3 regions of the Spirillospora sp. NPDC048823 genome follow, and region 3 is predicted to be linked to each of the others. Evidence: predicted binding sites of a transcription regulator. Region 3 holds the regulator's gene; each other region holds the start of a gene.
What was found. The regulator HrcA, encoded in region 3, represses chaperone genes, less so after heat shock. The targets are predictions, from matches to a motif close to TTGGCACTCTCNNNNNGAGAGTGCCAA.

Region 1: groL (chaperonin GroEL) is a predicted target of HrcA. The motif match lies at 2,335-2,361, and genes of this name have one in related genera.
Region 2: ACGFK0_RS28860 (FmdB family zinc ribbon protein) is a predicted target of HrcA. The motif match lies at 2,759-2,785, and genes of this name have one in related genera.

What each region holds. Positions count from the first base shown of each region.
Region 1 is NZ_JBICUT010000019.1:152,387-157,789, forward strand. It holds gene thrC (threonine synthase) at 1-299, shown strand, start outside; gene ACGFK0_RS33090 (MoaD/ThiS family protein) at 311-589, shown strand; gene ACGFK0_RS33095 (hypothetical protein) at 1,066-1,833, shown strand; gene groL (chaperonin GroEL) at 2,491-4,119, shown strand; gene ACGFK0_RS33105 (phospholipid scramblase-related protein) at 4,246-4,848, shown strand; gene ACGFK0_RS33110 (phospholipid scramblase-related protein) at 4,923-5,403, shown strand, end outside.
Region 2 is NZ_JBICUT010000015.1:48,241-53,643, reverse strand. It holds gene ACGFK0_RS28865 (MMPL family transporter) at 1-1,980, opposite strand, end outside; gene ACGFK0_RS28860 (FmdB family zinc ribbon protein) at 2,350-2,721, opposite strand; gene ACGFK0_RS28855 (potassium/proton antiporter) at 2,856-4,340, opposite strand; gene ACGFK0_RS28850 (NAD(P)-dependent oxidoreductase) at 4,444-5,403, opposite strand, start outside.
Region 3 is NZ_JBICUT010000003.1:364,973-370,375, reverse strand. It holds gene dnaJ (molecular chaperone DnaJ) at 1-1,114, opposite strand, end outside; gene hrcA (heat-inducible transcriptional repressor HrcA) at 1,115-2,128, opposite strand; gene ACGFK0_RS09210 (DUF3097 domain-containing protein) at 2,356-3,171, shown strand; gene hemW (radical SAM family heme chaperone HemW) at 3,173-4,381, opposite strand; gene ACGFK0_RS09200 (hypothetical protein) at 4,412-4,861, opposite strand; gene ACGFK0_RS09195 (hypothetical protein) at 5,197-5,403, shown strand, end outside.

The DNA.
Region 1 (5,403 bases), on a different contig from region 3:
TCCTGGACGTCGCCCGCCGCACCAACGGCGCCGTCGAGGACGTCACCGACGAGCAGGTCGTCGAGGGCATCCGGCTGCTCGCCCGCACCGAGGGCATCTTCGGCGAGACCGCGGGCGGCGTCACCGTCGCGACCCTCCGCAAACTCGTCGACGCCGGAACGCTCGACCCGTCCGCCGAGACCGTGATCATCAACTCCGGGGACGGCCTGAAGACCCTGGACGCCGTCGCACCCGTCGTCGCCCCGTCCGCCAACATTGCCCCGTCCCTGGACGCGTTCCGCGCCGCAGGCCTGGCCTGAGAGGAGCACCAATGAGCACCGTGTCCGTCCGTATCCCGACGATCCTGCGGACCTACACCGGCGGCGAGGCCGAGGTGAAGGCCGAGGGCGCCACCCTCCGCGCCGTCGTCGCCGACCTGGAGTCCACCTACTCCGGCATCTCCGCCCGCATCCTGGACGACAACGGCAAGATCCGCCGCTTCGTGAACGTCTACGTCGGCGACGAGGACGTCCGCTTCGCCGACGGCCTGGACACCTCCACCCCCGAAGGCGCCCAGATCTCGATCATCCCCGCCGTCGCCGGCGGCTGACGGGGCCGACTCGGTGCCGCCGCCCACGGCGCATTCGTGGGTCGTCGCAGAACCGACTGATCAACTGGCTTCGGCCAGGAGTCTGGCGAGACGCCCGGCCGGGATTCCCGGCCGGGCGTCTCGCCGTGGTGTACGGACGCCCCTACGTGCCGGCATTTCGGGCCTGCCACCTGAACAATCGTGCATTCGGGGACATAATTGCCAAGACAGAAGAATTGCCTAACATTCGGAAATATCATTAGGAGCCCGCGATGAGGATTCGATCCCCTTACGTGAGTATGTGATTCACTGCCGCTATCTTGTGGAGGCCTATCGACGCTCTTTGCTGTCGGATCTTTCCTGGAAGTAGTGATGCGTGGGCGCCCAGAAGGGCGCCGATAGTTCACGCAGGAAGGAATGGCATGAATCGAATCGCGCGAGCTGTGACGGTTACCGGTATCGCGATGGGGGCTACCGTGTTGGCGGCCCCTTCCGCGATGGCCGACATCCACATCTACGTCGTAGACAAGGCGGACATCGGGCACAACGGTCCTACCTATGTCAGCGAAAGTGGACCGGGCAACCTGAACTTCAGCAGTGTTACCGGGTCGCCTCACGCCTCGCCGAAGGTCGGGAACGAGTCGGTCAAGGTCGACGACATCAACACCAGCCTCAAGAACGGCCACGGCAACTCCGTCGTCAACGAGGTCGAGGGCTCGGAGCAGGACGAGGGCGAGGGTGGCGCGGAGGCCGCCGAGCAGGGTGGCGCGGAGCAGGCGTCCGCCGAGGGCGCCCAGCACAACACGCTGGAAGCGCAGGAGGCTCCGCAGGAAGAGGCCGCCCAGCAGGAGGCCGCCCAGCAGGAGGCCGCCCAGCAGGAGGCCGCTCCGCAGCAGGAGGCCGCTCCGCAGCAGGAGGCCGCTCCGCAGCAGCAGGAGGCACAGGAGCAGAGCGCCGAGCGGGCCGCGTCGGACGGCAAGAATGGGCACGACGGCAAGTCCGAGATCGCCCAGTGGGTGAAGAACTCGAACGTCGGGCACAACGGTCCCACCCTCGTCGGCGAGTCCGGCCCGGGCAACCTGAACTTCAGCAGTGTCACCGGGTCGCCTTACGCCTCGCCGAAGGTCGGGAACGAGTCGGTCAAGGTCGACGACATCAACACCAGCCTCAAGGGCGGCAAAGGCAACTCCGTCGTCAACGAGGTCGAGGGTTCGGAGCAGGACGAAATCGCGGATGGCGCCGCCGCCCAGCAGGGCGCCGAGTAGCAGCCTGCCGCGCGCCATGAAGTAGCTCGGATTCACAGGGCGATAAGGCCCCCAGGACGCCTGTCGGGCCGCTCCAGCGAACGCGAGTCTGGAGCGGCCGATGTCTGTCCCCTGGGAAACACTCGCGGTCGACGCCCGTTCTCAGTAGGACGGCAGGGCATGAGCGGGTGTTGTCCCAAAGCGCGTATGCCCACTGCATCGACGGTGATGAGGAGATCATGAACCGGCGCATTGATGCAGCGCTGGGGGCTCCTCCTACCCTCGTCGCGGAACGCCGCGGAACAGGATCGCGGCTTCGCCGCTCCCCCTCGCGCCCGTGTTCGACGATCGTTTCGTGATTACCGACGGATGACCGGACGCGGTGGAGCGCGGCGACACACCGGTGACGATCCCGAACGGGACTCCGGCGCAGGTGGGAACGGGTCGGGGCAGGTAGATGAACCTTCCCCCGGCGTGGATGCGCGGCGCTTGCACTCGGCAGGGTAGAGTGCTAAAAAACGGTTGGCACTCTGCTGTGGAGAGTGACAACTTCACAGTCTGGGTCGGGGCGATGAGGCCTCAGGCCGGCGACGGAATGGCAGTCGTCGGTGGGGGCCGTCCGTCGCGGGCGTCGGCTCGATCCGTCTAAGCCACCTTGTTCCGGGAGGACTGGAGCCTATGGCTGCAAAGATGATCGCGTTCGACGAGGATGCCAGGCGCGGCCTCGAGCGCGGCATGAACCAGCTCGCCGACGCCGTCAAGGTGACCCTTGGTCCCAAGGGCCGCAACGTCGTGCTGGAGAAGAAGTGGGGCGCCCCCACGATCACCAACGACGGTGTGTCGATCGCGAAAGAGATCGAGCTTGAGGACCCGTGGGAGAAGATCGGCGCGGAGCTCGTCAAGGAAGTAGCCAAGAAGACCGACGACGTCGCGGGTGACGGCACCACCACCGCCACCGTGCTGGCCCAGGCGCTGGTGCGCGAGGGCCTGCGGAACGTGGCGGCCGGTGCGAACCCGATGTCGCTGAAGCGCGGCATCGAGTCCGCGGTCGAGCGGGTCAGCGAAGAGCTGTCCAAGCTCGCCAAGGACGTGGAGACCAAGGAGCAGATCGCCTCCACGGCCTCCATCTCCGCCGGCGACCCGCAGATCGGCGAGATGATCGCCGAGGCGATGGACAAGGTCGGCAAGGAAGGCGTCATCACGGTCGAGGAGAGCCAGACCTTCGGTCTGGAGCTCGAACTGACCGAGGGGATGCGCTTCGACAAGGGCTACATCTCGCACTACTTCGTGACCGACCCCGAGCGCATGGAGGCGGTCCTCGAGGACCCGTACATCCTGATCGTTCAGGGCAAGGCGTCGGCGAACAAGGACCTGCTGCCCGTCCTCGAGGGCGTCATGCAGTCCGGCAAGCCGCTGCTGATCATCGCGGAGGACGTCGAGGGCGAGGCCCTGGCCACCCTGGTCGTCAACAAGATCCGCGGGATCTTCAAGTCCGTGGCCGTGAAGGCGCCGGGCTTCGGCGACCGCCGCAAGGCCATGCTGGGCGACATCGCCACGCTGACCGGCGGCCAGGTCATCAGCGAGGACGTGGGTCTCAAGCTGGAGAACACCACGACCGACATGCTGGGCCGCGCCCGCAAGGTCGTCATCACCAAGGACGAGACCACGATCGTGGACGGCGCCGGTGACGCCAACGAGATCGCGGGCCGGGTCAACCAGATCCGCACCGAGATCGACAACACCGACTCCGACTACGACCGCGAGAAGCTCCAGGAGCGCCTGGCCAAGCTCGCCGGCGGTGTCGCCGTGATCAAGGCCGGCGCCGCGACCGAGGTGGAGCTCAAGGAGCGCAAGCACCGCATCGAGGACGCCGTCCGCAATGCCAAGGCCGCGGTCGAGGAGGGCATCGTCCCCGGAGGTGGCGTGGCGCTGCTGCAGGCCGGCACCAACGCGTTCGACAAGCTGGAGCTCACGGGCGACGAGGCCACCGGTGCCAACATCGTCAAGCGCGCTCTGGAGGAGCCGCTGAAGCAGATCGCCGTCAACGCCGGCCTTGAGGGCGGCGTCGTGGTGGAGCGGGTCCGTAACCTCACTCCTGGTGAGGGCCTCAACGCCGCCACCGGCGACTACGTCAACATGTTCGAGTCGGGGATCCTCGACCCGGCCAAGGTGACCCGGTCCGCGCTGCAGAACGCTTCGTCGATCGCCGCGCTGTTCCTCACCACCGAGGCCGTCATCGCGGAGAAGCCCGAGAAGAACCCGGCCCCGGCGGGCGGCATGCCCGACGCCGGCGGCATGGACTTCTGATCGGCGACGTGTAACGACGCGACGTGAGAGGGGCGGCCCTTCGGGCCGTCCCTTTCGTGTGCTCGGTGTCCACAATGGGCTGCCGGCATTTCCCGGTGGGTGGATGCGCTGGCATCATGCGTACCCATGAGTGATCTCTTCAGCTCCCCCGTACTGCGTGTCGATCAGCCGCGCGGCGTCCCGGGCGCCGAATCCCGGTACCGGGTGTTCGACGGCAACGGGACGCTGCTCGCCACCGCGGGAGAGCGTGACATTTCGCGGCTCCGCCGGGCGGCGAGGACCGCCGGCGGAGGCGGGGGCAGCGGCCGGACCGTCCACGTCGAGAGCACGCAGGGTGTGCCGCTGATCTCCGTGCAGGCGCAAAAGGGAACCGGGAGCGGGGATACACACGTGAGCACGGCCGACGGTGCTCTGATCGGCTCACTGCGGAAAATCGGTGAGAAGGCCGGGTACCAGTACATGCTTCTGGACGCGGCCGAACGCCCCGTCGGCCGGCTGGACGGCAGCCGCTACGGCTACAAGTTCCGGGTGATCGACGGCTACGGCAACCATGTCGCGCAGGTCGACAAGAAGCTCAAGGGCGTCGCCACCGAGTTGCTGACCACCGCCGACAGATACTCGGTCGAAATCTTCCAGCCTCTCCACGACCCGCTCCGCGTCCTCGTGGTCGCCACCCCGATCGCGATCGATCTGATGCTGTACGAAGGTAAGGACTGGCCGATCGGGTAGTCCATTCGCCCGGTGGATTTCCCGTACCGTAGGGCGCGGAAGGGCGCGGCCTACGACGAAGCCAGGAGAGATGCATGAGCGACCCGTTCAGTTCCTCCATGCTCAGGATTGAGCAGCCTCGCCGAGGACCGTTCGCCAAATCGCGCTACAAGGTGATGGACGCTGACGGCACCGTCGTCGCCATCGCGGCACCCGCTGACGACCAGGGCCGCGCCGAAGCGATGCGGGGCATCGTCCCCGGCAAGTCGAACCTCGACGCCCGCGCCGTCCTGCTGACGACACCTGACGGGAACCCCCTTTTCCTCGTGGAGAAGCAGAAGGGACGCGACTACACCGAGATCCTCGGCCCCAAGGAGGACGCGGTCGGCTCGTTCGTCACCGAGCGGGTCGGACGCCGCTACGTCGTCTACGACGGCGACGGCACCCTGATCGGCGCGGTCGACGTGGACGTGCCGCGCAACAACTTCACCGTGCACGACAACGACGGCACCAAGGTCGCCCACGTGCGCAAGAAGTGGGCGGGCCTCGCCACGCACCTGCTGACGACGGCCGACA
Region 2 (5,403 bases), on a different contig from region 3:
CGCGACCGCGAAGCCCATCTCGACCATGAACACCAGCGGCAGCGTGACCATGGAGGCGAACGTGGCCGCCAGGACCAGGCCCGCCGAGGTGATCACACCGCCGGTGACGGTGAGGCCGCGCTGGATGCCGCGGCGGGTGCCGAGGGCCTGCGATTCCTCCCGGACGCGGTGCATCAGGAAGATGTTGTAGTCGACGCCCAGTGCGACCAGGAAGATGAAGGCCAGCAGCGGGAAGCCGGAGTCGGTCCCCTCGAACCCGAACCCGTACTCGAAGATCACCGCACAGGCGCCGAGCGAGGCCAGGAACGACAGGACCACGGTGCCCATCATCAGCAGCGGCGCGATGAGGGCGCGCAGCAGTGCGACGAGGATCAGGAACACCACGGCCAGCACGATCGGGATGATCACCTTGTTGTCGCGGGACGAGGCCCGCTGGATGTCCAGGGACGTCGCGGTCATGCCGCCGACCTTGGCGTTCGCGGACGGGACGTCGTGCACGGCGGCGCGCAGCCGGTCGATGGTCGCGCGGGCGGCCTCGCCGTCCGCCGCGTCCTTCAGCGTCGCCTCGTATTTGACCAGCCCGTTCACCGTGGCCGGTGCGCCGATCTGGGCGACGCCGGACGTACCGCGGACGGTCTCGGCGATCTTGTCGGACGCCGATGCGGAGCCGATGACGACGGCCGGGGAACCCGAGCCGGCGGGGTAGTGCCGGGCGACGGCCTCCGTGCCCTGGACGGAGTCGGGGCGTCCGGTGAACATCCCCGCGTCCGAGAGGCCGTCGGCCTTGAGCGTGCCCAGGCCGAGGCTGAGGACGATCAGGCCGAGCATGGTGGCGGCCCAGAGCGCGCGCGGGCGCTTGCGGATGAGACCGGCCACCCGGCTCCAGATGCCGTGCTCCGACTCGTACGCCTCCGGCTCCAGGTACTTGACGTCGTAGCGGGGGATCAGCGGCCAGAACAGCCACCGTCCGCAGATGACGAGCAGCGCCGGCAGGAGGGTCGTCATCGCGGCGAGGGCGGTCAGGACGCCCGCGGCGGCCACGGGACCCATGCCCGCGGTGGAGTTCATCTCGGCGAGCAGCAGGCACAGCAGGCCGACCGCGACGGTGGCGGCGGACGCGATGATGGCGGGTCCGGCGCGGTGCAGCGCGTAGGCCATGGCCTCGTGCCGGTCCTCGTGGCGGTGCAGTTCCTCCCGATAACGGGCGACGAGCAGCAGTGCGTAGTCGGTGGCGACGCCGAAGACGAGGACGGTCAGGATTCCGGCGCTCTGGCCGTTGACGGTGAGGTCCCCGTACTTGGCCAGCAGATACACCAGTGATTGGGCCAGCCCGAGGGCGAAGAGGGCGCTCAGCACCGGCACGAACCAGAGCATCGGGCTGCGGTAGATGATGAGCAGAAGGACGATGACGACGGAGCCCGCGGCCATGAGCAGGAACCCGTCGATGGTCTCGAAGACCTCGAACTGGTCGGCGCCGCTTCCGGCGGGGCCGGTGACGTGCGAGGCCAGCCCGGGAGGTCCGCGCTCGGCGAGTTCACGCGCCCCGTCGACGGCGCCGGTCAGGTCCTCGTCCGTGAGGGGCACGAGGGTCTGCAGCGCTTTCCCGTCCTCGGACGGGATCGGGCCCTGTACCTTCTGTGCGCCGGGCAGGTTCTGCAATGCGGAGACGTCCGAGGCGGCCTTCGCGCGGTCCTCGGCGGTGATTCCCCCGGCGCGTTCGTAGACGACGACCGCGAGCATCGTCTCGTCCTTGCGGAACTGTTCTTCCAGTTCGACGACCTGGGTCGATTCGGCTCCGGCGGGGAGCCAGGACGCCGCGTCGTTCTCCTCGACGTCGCCGAGCTTGCCGGCCAGGGGGCCGAGGGCGACGAGCAGGACGACCCACAGGGCCAGGACTGCCCACTTGGTGCGCCTGCCGGCGATCAGTCCGGCCAGACGGTGCGCCCACGTTCTGGGGGGAGCCGGGCTCTGTGTGCTCATGGTTCCTCTCCTGTGCACTTTCCGAAAAGAGAGCCGGCCTGCCGGTCGACCCTCATCCCCTAGATCGTCGTCGGATGGCACCGCCGGCGCCTCCGGCGTGAGATTGGACCTGGGCTACGTCGTCTGGGGCACGTGCCGCCACCGCGGCTACCACCTGAGATGTAGTCCGCACCATGGCCAGGAGGAGATAACCGGAGGGTATCCCCGATTATCTCCGGTGCGGTACTTCCAGTGCGACCGCCACCGAGGATGTGCAGGACATGCGGCTGTCCGGGCATGGCGAAAGCCGGGAGATCCGCCGGCCGCACCAGAGGGGCGGCGGATCTCCCGGCTTGCAGTGCGCGGGGCCCGGAGGAGCTCCGAAAGGCGTCAGGCGACCTTTTCGGAGGACGAGGAGGAGGACGACGCCGTACCGGAGGACGAGGAGGAGTCGCTACCAGAGGACGAGGAGGAAGACGACGAAGACTTCTCCGACTTCTCCGACTTGGAGGAGTCGGACGACGACGAGTCGCCGTTCGAGGCGGAGCCGTTGGACGAGACGCCCGCGGTCGAGGTCTTGCCGGAACCGCGGCTGTCGGTGCGGTAGAAGCCCGACCCCTTGAAGATGATCCCCGCCGCCGAGAAGACCTTGCGCAGCCTGCCCTGGCAAGCCGGGCATTCGGTCAGCGCGTCGTCGCTGAACTTCTGCACGACCTCCAGAGGCTCGGCGCACTCGGTGCAAACGTACTGATACGTCGGCACGGTTCCTCCTCGCTGACTCAGCCCGGTTCGACCCGGGCTGGCACTCACTGTGAACGACTGCTAATGCTACCCGGTAGCGGAAACAGGATTCGCCCCTGGTCTGTTCCTGACCGGCCTGGTCTGTCCCTGACCGGTCAGATGCCCTTCTCACCGAACCAGCCGGCCAGCCTGCCCTTCCGGCTGACCGCGCGCAGACGGCGTTCCGTGGCCTCACGCACGGCGTCGGTGGTCACGACCAGGAGGGTGTCACCCGCTTGCAGAGGCGTGGTGGGTTCCGGGACGAAGCTGGACCCGTTCCGCACGATGAGCGTGACGGACGCGCCGGGCGGCAGCCGCAGCTCGAAGATCTCCACGCCGTTCAGCATCGAGTCCGCCGGGATCCGGACCTCCAGCAGGTCGGCGTGCAATTCCTCCAGCGGCGCCGCCTCCACGTCCAGTTCCCGGGTCTGCTCGTCGCTCTCCAGCCGGCACCAGCGCGCCGCCAGCGGCAGTGTGGGCCCCTGGAGCAGAGTGAAGACCACCACGATGGTGAAGACGATCGAGAAGATCCGGCCGGACGACTCGACCCCCTGCGCCATCGGGATGGTGGCGAGCACGATCGGGACGGCGCCGCGCAGCCCGGCCCAGGACGCGAACATCTTCTCGCCCCACGACATCTTGAACCCGATCGTGGACAGCACGATCGACACGGGACGCGCGATCAGCAGCAGCACGAACCCGATCAGCAGCGCGGGCACGATCTGGCCGGGCAGTTTGCCGGGGGAGGCCAGCAGGCCCAGCATCACGAACACCCCGATCTGGGCCAGCCAGGCGATGCCCTCGGCGAAGCCGCGGGTGGCGGGCCGGTGCGGGAGCCGGGCGTTGCCGAGGACGACACCGGCGACGTAAACGGCGAGGAACCCGCTGGCGTGCAGCAGCGACGCGACGGCGTAGGCGCCGATGGCCAGCGACAGCACCGCGATCGGGTAGAGGCCGGAGGCGGGCAGCGCGAGGCGGCGCAGCCCCTGCGCACCGAGCCAGGCGATGCCGATGCCGATGAGGGCGCCGGCGGCCAGCTCGTACACCATCAGGCCGAACAGCTCGCCGAGGTGGGGTGCGCTGGTGTGGGTGCTGAGCGCGATCACGATGATCACGACGGGCGCGTCGTTGAAGCCGGACTCGGCCTCCAGCAGCCCGGACAGCCGGGACGGCAGCGGTAGCCGCCGCAGCACGGAGAACACGGCGGCCGCGTCGGTCGGGGCGAGCACGGCACCGAGCAGGAACGCCGGCCGCCAGTCCATGTCGACCAGCCACATCGCGGACAGCGCCACCACGACGATGCTGATCAGCGTGCCGATCGTGGACACCGCGATGGCGGCGGGCACCGAGGGCCGCACGTGCCGCCAGCTGGTGGTGACACCGCCCTCGGCGAGGATCAGGACGAGCGCGGCGAAGCCGAGCGTATGAGCCAGCTCGACGTCGTCGAAGTTGATGTGGAGGGGGCCGGACTCGCCGATGAAAAGGCCGAGGCCCATGTACGCCAGGAGGGACGGCAGGCCGGCCCGATGGGACAGCCTGACCGCGACGATGGCGCTGAGTACGAGCGTGGCCCCGAGGAGTAGCCAGATGTCGAGATGCACATCCCACCCTTCGGGGTCGTCAAAGTTGATCGTTTAGGAATCCTACAGATTCACGGGCCGATCGCATATTTGCGGTTGAGGGATGGCATGCCGGGGATCCCCGTTATCGCCGTCTGACGTGCGGGTTCACACCGTTGACCACATTCTGCACCTCGCGTCCCTCGACGGCCGCGGTGACGTTGTCGCGCACGGCCGCCACGAGGTTCAACTGTGACTGCACGGACGTCCCGGCCGCGTGCGGAGACACCAGCACGTCCTCGTGGGTGCGGAGCGGATGGTCCGCTCCAAGGGGCTCCTCGTCGAACACGTCCAGGGCCGCGCCCGCCAGCCGTCCCGACTCCAAGGCCGCGACGATGGCGTCGTCCGGCACGATGCCCCCGCGCGCCACGTTCACCAGCAGCGCGTCGTCCGGCAGCAGGGCGAGACGTTCGGGACCGATCAGCCCGCGGGTCTCGTCCGTCAGCGGCAGGGCGAGGACGACGATGTCGGACGTGGCCAGCAGGTCGTCCAGCTCCCTGAACCTGGCCGCGGCCTCTGGACGAGGACGCCTCGTCCAGTAGGAGACGGCGCAGCCGAGCGCCGCGAACAGCCGCGCCGCCTCGGCGCCGATCGCGCCGAATCCGACGATGCCTACGCGCTGGGTGTGGATCTCGCGGGGCCGCCGGGCGACCACCTCCATCTGCGGCCACCCGCCCGCGCGGACGCCCCGGTCGGCCCAGGCGAGATGGCGGCACAGCGCGAACGACGCACCCACCGCCCACTCGGCGACCCCGCGCGCGTTGAAGCCCGCCGCGTTCGCCGCGGGCACGTCCGCGGCGGTGAGCGCGGCGATGTCGATGCTGTCCGTCCCGACGGCGGGCATCTGGACGAACGCCAGGCGCGGCGCGGCCCGTACGGCTTCGGCGTCCATGGCCAGCCGTCCGCTGAAGTCGGCGATCACGATGTCGGCGCCGGGAAGCGCGGACAGCATCGCGGCGCGCTCCCTGGCCTGCGGGAACATCACCTCCGCGGCGTCCCCGAGCGGTTCGAACAGCCGCCGGACGACGTGCTGGTCGATCGGGGG
Region 3 (5,403 bases):
CCTTGAGCCGCGAGAACATGCCGCGCTGCCCCGGCGCGAACTTGCCGGGCGGACGCTCCTCGCCGCGCAGCACCGCGAGCTGCCGCAGCAGCTCCTCCTGCTCCTCGTCGAGCCGGTTCGGCGTCTCCACGTTCACGTGGATCATCAGGTCGCCGCGGCCGCTCTCGTTCAGGTGCCGCACACCCCGGTTGTAGAGCGTGATGACCTGCCCCGACTGCGTGCCGGGCTTGATGTCGACGCTCTCGGCGGCGTCCAGGGTCTCGATGGTGACGCTGGTGCCGAGCGCAGCCGCCGTCATCGGGATCTCGACCGTGCAGTGCAGGTCGTCGCCCTCCCGCTCGAAGATCGGGTGCGGCTTCTCCACGATCTCCAGGAACAGGTCGCCGGGCGGGCCGCCGCCGGGACCGACCTCGCCCTCGCCGGCGAGCTGGATGTGGATGCCGTTCTCCACACCGGCCGGGATCTTGACCTTGACGGTTCGCCGGGTGCGGACCCGTCCGTCGCCCGAGCACTCCGTGCACGGGTTGCGGATCACCGAGCCGAACCCGCCGCACGCCGGGCACGGCCGGGCCGTCATGACCTGGCCGAGGAACGAGCGCTGCACCTGCTGCACCTCGCCGCGCCCGTGGCACGTCTCACACGTGTCCGGGTGGGTGCCGGGCGCGCAGCCCGACCCCTCGCAGGCCGTGCAGGCGACCGCGGTGTCGATGGACAGCTCGCGGGTCGTGCCGAACGCCGTCTCGCTCAGGTCGAGCTCCACCCGCAGCGTCGCGTTGCGGCCGCGCCGCGCCCGCGACCTCGGGCCCCGGGAGGCCGCCGTGCCGAAGAAGGCGTCCATGATGTCGCTGAACGGGAACCCGGCGCCGCCGAATCCCCCGGCGCCGCCCGCGGACGCGGACGCGAACGGGTCCGCGCCGAGGTCGTACATCTCGCGCTTCTTCGGGTCGGAGAGCACCTCGTACGCCTGGGTGATCTCTTTGAACCTGTCCTGGGTCTCCGGATCCGGGTTGACGTCCGGGTGGAGTTCCCGTGCGAGCCGGCGGTAGGCCTTCTTGACCTCGTCGGCGCTGGCGTCCCGCCGGACGCCCAGGGTCGCGTAGTAGTCGTTGGCCACTTACGACCCCGCCAGGATCTGTCCCACGTAGCGTGCCACTGCCCGTACCGCTCCCATCGTGCTGGGGTAATCCATGCGTGTAGGCCCGAGCACACCCAGCCGGGCCAGTGTGAGGTCGCCCACGCCGTAGTCGGCGGCGACGACCGAAGTCGATCGGAGCCCCAGGTCGGGGTTCTCGGTGCCGATCCGCACCGTAACTGTAGAGGAATCGCCGGTCTCGCCGAGCAGCCGCATCAGGATGACCTGCTCCTCGAGCGCGACGAGAACCTCCCGCAGGCTGGGCGAGAAGTCCACGGCGGCGAGGTTGGCCGCACCGGCGAAGACGATCTTCTCTTCATGCTTTTCGACGAGCGTCTCCAGGAGCACCGACAGCACCGCCGCCGCGAGCGGCCGGTCCGCCTGGACCACCTTCTCGGGCAGGTCCGCCACCGCGGTCGGGACGTCGCCGAGGCCGAGCCCGTCCAGGCACGTGTTGAGCAACGCCCGCAGGTGCCCGATCGATTCCTCGGAGACGGTGCCGCTGGTCTCGATGACCCGCTGCTCCACCCGCCCGGTGTTCGTGATCAGGACGAGCAGCAGCCGGCCCTCGGCGACGGGCACCAGTTCGACGTGCCGCACCGACGAGCGGGTCAGCGACGGGTACTGCACGACGGCGACCTGCCGGGTGAGCTGCGCGAGCAGCCGCACCGTCCGGCCGACGACGTCGTCGAGGTCGTAGGCGCCGGACAGGAACGTCTCGATCGCGCGGCGCTCGGCGACCGACAGCGGCTTGATCGTGGACAGCCGGTCGACGAACAGCCGGTAGCCCTTGTCGGTGGGGACGCGCCCGGCGCTGGTGTGCGGCTGGGCGATGTACCCCTGCTCCTCCAGCACCGCCATGTCGTTGCGGATGGTGGCGGAGGACACGCCGAGGTTGTGCCGGTCCACGAGCGCCTTGGACCCCACCGGCTCATTGGTGGAGACATAGTCCTCGACTATGGCGCGCAGGACCGCGAGTTTCCGGTCGTCCAGCACCGTGTCACCTCCTTCGTCCCCGTCCATGGGCCCCCGATCGTCCGCCCCCGCGTTGCTGGCACTCATAACTCCCGAGTGCCAAGTGTACGACCCGCGGGGGCGCTCTGGAGTGCCCGAGCACACCCCCCGTACGGCTGCGCGATCCTACCCGTATCGGACGGCGCCGCCACGCCGAGGGACGAGGGACGACGGCGCGCGGGCGTCCGACCGGGTTAATGTGCGGACCCGTGCGGAGTAAGAAATATGGAAACGACGTGCTGGCAGGCGACTGGCGCAGGCCCCTCAAGGGCCGGATCCCCGAGGTCCCGGCGGAGCCCGGCCTGGTCGCCGAGGACCCCGGCAGCGGCTTCTGCGGCGCCGTCGTCGGCTGCGACAAGTTCGGCGTCACCCTCGAAGACCGGTTCGGCAAGCGGCGCGTGTTCCCGCTGGAGAAGTCGGGCTTCCTCATCGACGGCGAACCCGTGACGCTCGTGCGGCCCGAGGCCGCGCCCAGGGGGCCCGCGCGTTCCGCGTCCGGCTCGATCGCCGTCGGGGGCCTGCGGGCCCAGGTGGCGCAGGAGAGCCGCATCTACGTGGAGGGCGTCCACGACGCCGAGCTGGTCGAGAAGATCTGGGGGCACGACCTGCGGGTCGAGGGCGTCGTCGTGGAGTACCTCGAAGGCGTGGACGACCTGCCCGCCATCGTCGAGGAGTTCGGCCCGGACGAGGAGCGCCGCCTCGGGGTCCTCGTCGACCATCTCGTGGAGGGCTCCAAGGAATCCCGGATCGCCGCCCGGATCTCCTCCCCGCACGTCCTGGTCACCGGACATCCGTTCATCGACATCTGGGAGGCGGTCAAGCCCGCGTCCGTCGGCATCCGGGCCTGGCCGCGCATCCCCCGCGGCATCCCCTGGAAGGACGGCGTCGTCGCCGAACTCGGCTGGGGTGACGACACGGGCGCGGCCTGGAAGCGGATCCTGGGCTCGGTCAGCAGCTACACGGACCTGGAACCCGCCCTGCTGGGCCGCGTCGAGGAACTCATCGACTTCGTCACGGCCCCCTGAATCAGGTCAGATCGCGGACGACCGCGTCCGCCAGAAGGCGTCCGCGCAGGGTGAGCACCACGCGGCCCTCCTCGTACGGCGCGGCTTCGACCAGCCCGTCGCCGATGGCCCGCCGGACGGCCCCGCCGTCCAGCAGCCCGGCGGGGCAGCCCTGGGCGAGCCGCAGTTCGAGCATGATCCGCTCGATGCGCCGGTCGTCCCCGCCCAGGACCTCCCTGGCGTGCGCCGGGGTGGTCCCCTCCGCGAGACGTGCGGCGTACGCGGCGGGATGCTTGACGTTCCACCACCGGGTTCCGCCGACGTGGCTGTGCGCGCCGGGTCCGACGCCCCACCAGTCCGCGCCCGTCCAATAGAGCATGTTGTGCCGGCAGGCGGCGCCGGGGTCGGCGGCCCAGTTGGAGATCTCGTACCAGTGCAGGCCGTGCGCGCCCAGCATCTCGTCGGCGATCAGGTAGCGGTCGGCCATGGCGTCGTCGTCGGGCGCGGTCAGCTCTCCCCGCCTCACCTGCGCCGCCAGCCGTGTGCCCTCCTCGACGATGAGCGCGTACGCCGACACGTGGTCGGGTTCCGCGGCCAGGGCCGCCTCCAGCGAGGCTCTCCAGTCGTCGTGGGTCTCCCCCGGCGTCCCGTAGATGAGGTCGAGATTGACGTGCTCGAACCCCGCCTTACGCGTCCACTCCACGACCTGCGGGACGCGCCCCGGCGTATGGCTGCGTTCCAGAACGGCCAGCACGTGCTCGCGCGCGCTCTGCATGCCGTAGGAGATCCGGGTGAACCCGACGTCCCGCAGCCGGGCCACATACGCCTCGTCCACGGATTCGGGATTCGCCTCCGTGGTGACCTCCGCGCCCGGCGCAAGCCCGAACTCGGCGTCGATCACTTCCAGGACGCGCCCCAGATCGTCCGCCGGCAGCAAGGTCGGTGTACCACCGCCCACGAACACCGTCTCAACGGGCAGATCCACGTCGCCCAGCACCCGCCGGGCCATGCGAACCTCACCGATGGCGGTGTCGGCGTAGGAATCGCGGCCGGCGCCCGGCCCGAGCTCCGTCGCCGTGTACGTGTTGAAGTCGCAGTAACCGCACCGCGTCACGCAGAACGGCACGTGCACATAGAACGCGAACGGCCGCGTCCCCAACCCCTCCAGGGCACCACCGGGCAACGCCCCGTCGGCGGGCACGGGATCACCATCGGGCAGTGTGGAAGGCACCCTCCCAGTCTGCCCGGCCCAACCCCCTGCTCAGTCCGCCGAGTCCTCGCGGAGCCTGTCACGGAGCCAGTCGGGGATGTGCTCCTCGCTGCGGGGAAACCGGTCCAGGTCCAGGGCGTAGGCGGACGAGGTGAGGGGCGGGTTGAAGTCGGGTTCGCCGTCGTAGTCGAACTCGGCGCTGAAATGGCCCGAACGTTCGATCTGCAGCCGCGCGGTGAACCAGGCGCCCTTGCCGCGCCGGTACATGACGCGGCGGAGCTCGTCCATCTTCCCCACGGCCTGCCCCGGGGGCATCGCCTGGCGGCGCTCGCCGTCCGGCCCCTCGACCTCGAACGAGGCGCTGTCGATGCCGACCGTCGCGCGGAACTCGAAATCGAGCCGCTCCCAGCCCGACGGGGCGGCGGACCGCAGCGCGCGGACGGCGCCGTTCACCGTCTCCCGCTCCTTCGGGGAACGCAGAACCTGCTCGGGGTGGGTCACGCTACCTCCGGGAGGTCGTCAGGTCGGTTGATCGGCACGGTACCCGTCCGACCGTACAGACATCTGCGCCCAGGCAAAGCAACCCCCGCCGTGTCGCACGACCGCGGCCACGGGAGCCGCCCGGTGCGGCGGCGCCGGTCACCGGCCGCGACGACACGGGCGACCGCCCCGCCGCACGGCGGCCCCGGGTCTCGCGATCACGTCCGAAGGCGGTTTCGGGCATGCGAGAATCTGATCGCGCAGCGAGCCGCCAGGCGAGTTCGGAGCGATGCTGGCGATCGCACGCATTGCCCGACGGTGGAGGGCCGCCAGGCCCGAAGGAGGAGGGCGATGCAATGAAAGCAGCACCTGCGCGGGTGGTGCTTTGCGGTGAACCGGACGGGTGGCACTACGTGGTCGCCGACGCATCCGGGACTGAGCGGCGTTCGGAGTTCGCCGGGGCGGGCACGCGCTGGCAGACGGGCACGGGGTCCGGGCCGGAGCCGGCGTGGTGGCGGCGGAGGCTCTCGGAGACGGCCGAGGGGCTGCGGGAGGTGGTCGCG